Regions from separate parts of the Streptomyces armeniacus genome, predicted to be linked through region 2. Evidence: riboswitches for the same ligand, from Rfam matches in the RefSeq annotation. Region 2 holds a riboswitch; each other region holds the start of a gene.
What was found. Region 2 has a riboswitch for cobalamin ahead of DVA86_RS00875 (energy-coupling factor ABC transporter permease). Riboswitches for the same ligand answer to the same signal wherever they lie in the genome.

Region 1 (2,251 bases), 130 kb from region 2:
GGCTGGGCCGTGGGCATGCTCTACGGGACGATCGCGGCGTACTACGTCGAGAGCCCCACGCAGAAGCACTTCGGCGGCAGCAACGACACCATCCCGCTCATCGGCGAGATCGGCTACATCGGGCTGACGGCCTTCGTGCTCAACCTGCTGGTGACACTGGTCCTGACGTTCGTCCTGCGGGCGCTCAACGCGCCGGACGGCGTCGACGAGACCTCGCCCGGCGACTACACCGCGGACGCGGGCGACCCGGGCGTGCAGGAGAAGCTGCCGCCGGTCGCCAAGGCGCCCTGACCGGCTGAGAACGGTACCGGCGCCTCCGGCCGGAGGCGTCGGCTCCGCACCCCACTGACGGCCCGCTGTCAGTGGGGTGCTGCATGCTTGGCTCCATGGACATCACGATCAGGCCGGCCCGGGTCGACGAGCTCGACGAGGTCGGAGAGCTGACCGCGCAGGCGTATCTCGGGGACGGTCTGCTCGCGTTCGGCGAGGCGGACGGATATCTGGCCGAGCTGCGTGACGCCCGCCGCCGCGCGGAGCACTCGGAGGTGCTGGTGGCCGCCGAGCGCGCGGGGCCGGGCGTGCGGCCGCTGGTGCTGGGCGCGGTGGCGTTCGTGGGGGACGGCGGGCAGTACGCGGACATAGCCGGGCCCGGCGAGGGCGAGTTCCGGATGCTGGCCGTACGGCCGGAGGGGCGCGGCCGCGGAGCAGGCGAGGCCCTGGTGCGCGAGTGCCTCGCGCGGGCGCGGGCGCTCGGGCTGCACCGGGTCGTCCTGTCCAGCCAGCCGCAGATGGCCGCGGCGCACCGGCTGTACGAGCGGCTGGGCTTCCGCCGGACCCCGGAGCGCGACTGGCAGCCGATACCGGACCTCACCCTGTGGACGTTCACCGTGGACCTGCCGCCGTCGGGCTGAGCACGGCGCTGGGCCGCCAAAAGACTCAACACGGCGTCCGGCACAACATATTGGGGTGCTCGCATGGAGCGCCACCACATGTATGGTGGGGCCTGCTGTCGCCGCAGGGGAATCCGGTGCGAATCCGGAGCTGACCCGCAACGGTGTGGCACGGGCTGACGCGGCACCGCGTACGGCCCTGCCGAGCCCGAGCACCTGCCGACGGCGTCGTACACGTCCCGGGCTTCGTGGATTTGGGCCGGTGGACGCGAGCGGAGCCGTGCCGTGCTGCCCGGCTGCCGCGTCGCGCCCGCGCGCACCGCTTCCCCGTGGCTCCGGCCGAGCGAGGGAGAGCACGTCCTGTGACCACCGCACCAGCCGCCGCAGCCGCCACTGCGCCGAGCGCACCACCCGCCGCCCGTACGGACCCCGGCGCTGCGGCGCTGACCCGGCTCCTCACCGGCCTCGCCGCCGACCTCCCCGCCACCGACCCGCACCGGGTCGCCGCCGCCGCGCTGCGGGGCCGCCACCCGGGCTCCGACGACGCGGAGCTGCGCTCCCTCGCGACGGAGGCCGCCGCCGGCCTGATCGGCGAGGAGCCGGCGTACTCACGGCTCGCCGCCCGGCTCCTCACCCTCGCCGTACGGGAGGAGGCGGCCGGCCAGGGCGCGCACTCGTTCTCGGCCTCGGTCGCGACCGGGCACCGCGAGGGGCTGATCGCGGACGGCACCGCGGCGTTCGTCCGTACGCACGCGGCGCGGCTGGACGCGCTCGTCGCGGCGGCCCAGGCGGACGGCGCGGACGACCGCCTCGGGTACTTCGGGCTGCGCACCGTCCACACCCGCTATCTGCTCCGGCACCCCGTCACCCGCCGCGTCATCGAGACCCCGCAGCACTTCCTGCTCCGTGTGGCCTGCGGACTCGCCGCGGACGACGGCGAGGAGGCGCTCACCGAGGTCGCCGAGTTGTACCGGCTCACCAGCACCCTCGCCTATCTGCCCTCCTCCCCCACCCTCTTCAACTCCGGCACCCGGCACCCGCAGATGTCGTCCTGCTATCTGCTGGACTCCCCGCTGGACGACCTCGACTCCGTCTACGAGCGCTACGGCCAGGTCGCCCGGCTCTCGAAGCACGCGGGCGGCATCGGCCTGTCGTACTCCCGTATCCGCGGGCGGGGTTCGCTGATCCGCGGCACCAACGGGCTCTCGAACGGGATCGTCCCGTTCCTGCGCACCCTCGACTCCTCCGTCGCCGCCGTGCACCAGGGCGGCAGGCGCAAGGGCGCGGCCTGCGTCTATCTGGAGACGTGGCACGCGGACCTGGAGGAGTTCCTCGAGCTGCGCGACAGCACCGGCGAGGAG
Region 2 (2,251 bases):
GCGAACGCAGCGCGACGGTCGCGGTGGGCCCGGTGGAGCTCGGCAACGGCCGCGCCTGCCTGGCCTCCGACCCGGCGGGCGCGAACTTCGGCTTCTGGGAGGGCGACGTACGCCCAGGCTGGCGCTCCGGAGACCACGACGCCCCGGCCCAGCTGGACCTCCGTACGCGGGACGCCTTCGCCTCGGCGATCTTCTACGCGGAGGTCTTCGAGTGGGCCTCGGGCCGCCCGGACCGCTGCGATGTGGAGTACGAGCACGGCGCGGTGATCGTACGGGCCGCGGGACGCACGGTGGCGACGCTGCGCGGCGGCGCCGTCGAGTCGGCCCCGGACCCGCGCATCAGGCCGCGCTGGCACGTGTGCTTCCGCGTGGAGGACGTGGGGGCGGCCGTGGCCGCGGCGGAGGCGGCGGGCGGCACGGTGACGGAACCACCCACGGACACGCCGTTCGGTTACGCGGCGGGCCTCCGCGACCCGGACGGCGGCCTCTTCACGGTGGCCGCGACCCAGCCCAGCCACGCCGACGCGACGAACAAACCCCAGCAAACGACCACTTGAAACCAGCCCTCAAGGCGCGCCCGATCAAGCCCGTCCGGCGATTGAGAACGGTCCTCGGCCACGACGAGCCCGCGCCCGGCCACCGGGGGGGGTACCGCCGCCGAAGGGAACGGCGCCTCCCCGAGGCGTAAAAAGGGTAAACGGGGCGACACCGTCCCGTAAGGGGGCCCGGTTGTGGGGCCCACCGGCCCCGACTACTGTCACAGAGCCTTGGTGTTCGGGAAACCGGTGCAGAACCGGTGCGGCCCTCGCCACTGTGATCGGGAAGTCCGGCTCCATCCCCACGGGGAGGCCACTGGACCGCCGCGGGAAGCCGCGGGGTCCGGGAAGGCGGAGTCCAGGGCGGCATGACCCGTCAGCCAGGAGACCGGCCAGGGTGCGCTGTCCATCCACGAGGTGCTGGAGAGGTCTTCCCTGCCATGCATATCGCCGAGGGGTATCTGCCCCCGTTGCACGCGGTCGCCTGGGGCGCCGCATCCGCTCCGTTCGTCGCACACGGTGTCCGCGTACTCACCCGTGAGGTGCGGGCGCATCCCGAGAGCACGCTGCTGCTGGGCGCTTCGGGCGCCTTCACGTTCGTACTGTCCGCGCTGAAGATCCCGTCCGTGACGGGGAGTTGTTCCCATCCGACCGGCACAGGACTGGGGGCGATCCTGTTCCGGCCGCCCGTGATGGCGGTGCTGGGCACGATCACGCTGCTGTTCCAGGCGTTGCTCCTGGCGCACGGCGGCCTGACGACGCTCGGCGCGAACGTGTTCTCGATGGCCGTCGTCGGCCCGTGGGCCGGTTACGGGCTGTACCGGCTGCTGCGGCGCTGCGGACTGCAGTTGATGGTGTGCGTGTTCGCGGGGGCGTTCGCCGCCGACCTGAGCACGTACTGCGTGACGAGTGTGCAGCTGGCGCTGGCGTTCCCGGACCCGGGGAGCGGAATCCCGGGTGCGCTCGCGAAGTTCGGCGGCATCTTCGCGGTGACGCAGATCCCGCTGGCGGTCAGCGAGGGGCTGCTGACCGTGCTGGTGATGCGGCTGCTGCGGCAGTCCAGCGAGGGCGAGCTGACCCGGCTCGGGGTGTTCGCTCGGGACAAGAGCCGCCAGGACGGCAACCAGCCGAAGGCGGTGGCGTGATGCGCGGGACGAACGACATGAACAGCACGAACGGGAAGCGCAGGATGAGCCGCAACGCGAAGATCAACGCTCTGCTGCTGGCCGTCGTCGCGGCACTGGCCGTGCTGCCGCTCGCGCTCGGGCTGGGCGACGACAGGAAGGAACCGTTCACCGGCTCTGACGCACAGGCGGAGACGGCCGTCACGGAGAACGACCCGGACTACGAGCCGTGGTTCACGCCGCTGTACGAACCGCCGTCCGGGGAGGTCGAGTCGGCACTGTTCGCGCTCCAGGCGGCACTGGGCACGGGCGTGCTGGCGTACTACTTCGGGCTGCGCCGCGGCCGCCGCCAGGGCGCGGCCCGCGCGGCGGCGGCCACCGCGGAGGGGCAGCCGGACGCGGACACGGACGCCGCGGCCGACACCCACCGCCCGTAACCGCGTGCTCCCCATAGACGCGGCGGCGCACAGCAGCCGCTGGCGCCGCCGCCATCCGCTGGAGAAGGCCGTGCTCGGCCTCGGCCTGACCGTCCTCGCGGTGTGCCTGCCGCCGTGGCCGGGCGCGCCGCTGGTGGCCGGGGCCACCCTCGCC
Region 3 (2,251 bases), 3.9 Mb from region 2:
GCAGTACGGGATTCATCAGCGCGCTCGGCTCGACGCGCGCCGCCGCGGCCTGCATGGCCTGGGCGCGGCCGATCTCGGCACCGTCCCGGGTGACGTACGAGTTGAGCGACATGTTCTGCGCCTTGAACGGCGCGACCTTCACACCCTGCCGCGCCAGCCAGCGGCAGATCCCGGCCGTGACCACGCTCTTGCCCGCGTCGGACGTGGTGCCCGCGACGAGCAGCCCTCCGGTCATCGGTGCCCCCTCCTCTGGTGTGGTCCGGTCTTCCGGTGTGGTCCGCCTGCCGAGGCGGCCCCGCCGGCAGCGGGCGTCGTACGCGCGGCAAGGGTGACGGCGAGCGCGCACGCGCTGACGCGCCGGGACAGCCGTACGGCGCGCGCGATGTCGCCCGGTACGGGCGTGCGCCCGGGAGCGTTGAGCACCGGACGGTGCTCGATTCGGCCTCCGTACGAGAGCGTTCCGCCCAGCCGTACGCCCAGCGCACCCGCGAACGCGGCTTCCACCGGGCCCGCGTTGGGGCTCGGATGCGCGCGGGCGTCCGTACGCCAGGCAAGTGCCGCGCCGCGCGGGTCCGGCCCGGCCAGCGTGGCGAGGGCCGCCGTCAGCCGGGAGCCCGGCCAGCCGAGCACGTCGTCCAGCCGGGCGGCGGCCCAGCCGAACCGCCGGTACGCGGGCGACTTGTGGCCGACCATCGCGTCCAGCGTGTTCGCCGCACGGAACGCGGCCATCCCCGGCACTCCGGCGACGGCGCCCCAGACGAGGGCGCCCACGACGGCGTCCGAGGTGTTCTCCGCGACGGATTCGACCACCGCGCGCGCGAGTCCGTCGGCGTCCAGCGCGTACGGGTCACGGCCGCACAGGCGGGGCAGGCGGCGGCGGGCTTCGTCGAGGTCGCCCGCCTCGAGTGCGGCGCCCACGGCGGCGGCCTCGCGGGCCAGCGACGTTCCGCCGAGTACGGCCCAGGTGACGGCGGCGGTCAGGACGGCGTGCGGGGCGGAGTGCGGGGCGTGCGGGGAGGACTGGGCGGGCGCGTCCGTGGCGTCCGCCCACCCGCCGCAGGCGTGCGGCGGGTGGGCGTCCGGCCGTCCGTCCGCACGTACGCCCGCCCGCACGCCGCCCCGTACGAGCGCGGTCGCGGCCGCTGCCGCCGCGGTGACGCCGCCGACGCACAGCGCCGTGTGCAGCGCTCCGGCGCCGCGGTGGTCGCGCCACAGCGCGCGTTCGACCCGCCCCGCGGCCCGGCCGAAGGCCGCGACGGGGTGGCCGCGCCGCGGGTCGGCGAGCAGCAGGTCGGTGAGATAGCCGAGGACCGCGCCGTACGTGTGGGCGCGTGCAGTCCGCACCGCTCAGCGCACGGTGGTGGCGGGACGGGACCCGGGCGGCGCCGCGCCGCGTCGGACGCGCGGAGCGGCACGGCGGCGGAGGCGGCTCGTGCCGCGAGAGGTAGCGGAATCAGGACCGGAAAAGCCACGCATGGCGTATGTCCTCACTCAGGGTCCTCGCCCTGGCTCGACGTGACCGGCGGCGAGAGTCTCCTGGCTCCCGGATCGGCGCCTCCCCCGGCCTTCCAGCCCGAACTGTGGGCCGTGACAACTGGGTTGGGGGAGCGCTCCCCGGTGACAGTGGCGGGACCGCGCCGGATTCGCACCGGCTTCCTCTCCTGCCGCCGTTTGGCAACGTTGGGCAGTCCACCACGTGCGCTATCGACCGTCAACTCGGCCTTGACCTGCGACGGGAGAGTGTGAGCAGACACACGGACAGCGGCACGGGCCGCCGCCCGTGCCGCGTGTGCGCGCCGTTCGGACCGCCCCGCGGGCGGTGCGGCCCAGGCCGTCTAGGCCGCGATGAGGTAGATGCCGTACGCCACCGCCGCGGCGCACAGACCGAAGCAGGCGTACGCGCCGGTGCGGGCCAGCACGGTGCTGCCGCCGCCCGACTTGTCCGCGGAGGAGCCGAGGATGCCGAGCGTGAACACTCCCACCAGGGCGACCGTCGCCCCCAGGCTGACGCCGAAGACCTGGCCGAGAGCGGCCCAGTCGATGTCCATAGCTGAGTCCTTCGAGAGAGGCGGGGAGGGGCGTAGCGGTCAGGTGCGGCTGGCGGCCGGTGAACCGGCCGGCTGCGAAGCGGAACCGGAACCGGAAGTGGAACTGGATGCCTGCTGCCGGGGGATGCCGCCATCGGCGGCGCCGGACGGCGCTGCTCCCGAGGTCGCCGCTGCGGCTATGTCCTCGTCGTCGTCGGCCGCGC

Region 1: another riboswitch for cobalamin. It lies ahead of DVA86_RS01450 (ribonucleoside-diphosphate reductase subunit alpha); the one in region 2 lies ahead of DVA86_RS00875 (energy-coupling factor ABC transporter permease).
Region 3: another riboswitch for cobalamin. It lies ahead of DVA86_RS17480 (cobalamin biosynthesis protein); the one in region 2 lies ahead of DVA86_RS00875 (energy-coupling factor ABC transporter permease).

What each region holds. Positions count from the first base shown of each region.
Region 1 is NZ_CP031320.1:332,772-335,022, forward strand. It holds gene mctP (monocarboxylate uptake permease MctP) at 1-291, shown strand, start outside; gene DVA86_RS01445 (GNAT family N-acetyltransferase) at 387-911, shown strand; cobalamin riboswitch at 978-1,128, shown strand; gene DVA86_RS01450 (ribonucleoside-diphosphate reductase subunit alpha) at 1,253-2,251, shown strand, end outside.
Region 2 is NZ_CP031320.1:198,934-201,184, reverse strand. It holds gene DVA86_RS00880 (VOC family protein) at 1-557, shown strand, start outside; cobalamin riboswitch at 752-947, shown strand; gene DVA86_RS00875 (energy-coupling factor ABC transporter permease) at 977-1,681, shown strand; gene DVA86_RS00870 (energy-coupling factor ABC transporter substrate-binding protein) at 1,726-2,097, shown strand; gene cbiQ (cobalt ECF transporter T component CbiQ) at 2,102-2,251, shown strand, end outside.
Region 3 is NZ_CP031320.1:4,057,459-4,059,709, forward strand. It holds gene DVA86_RS17475 (cobyric acid synthase) at 1-235, opposite strand, end outside; gene DVA86_RS17480 (cobalamin biosynthesis protein) at 232-1,344, opposite strand; cobalamin riboswitch at 1,530-1,659, opposite strand; gene DVA86_RS17485 (hypothetical protein) at 1,836-2,048, opposite strand.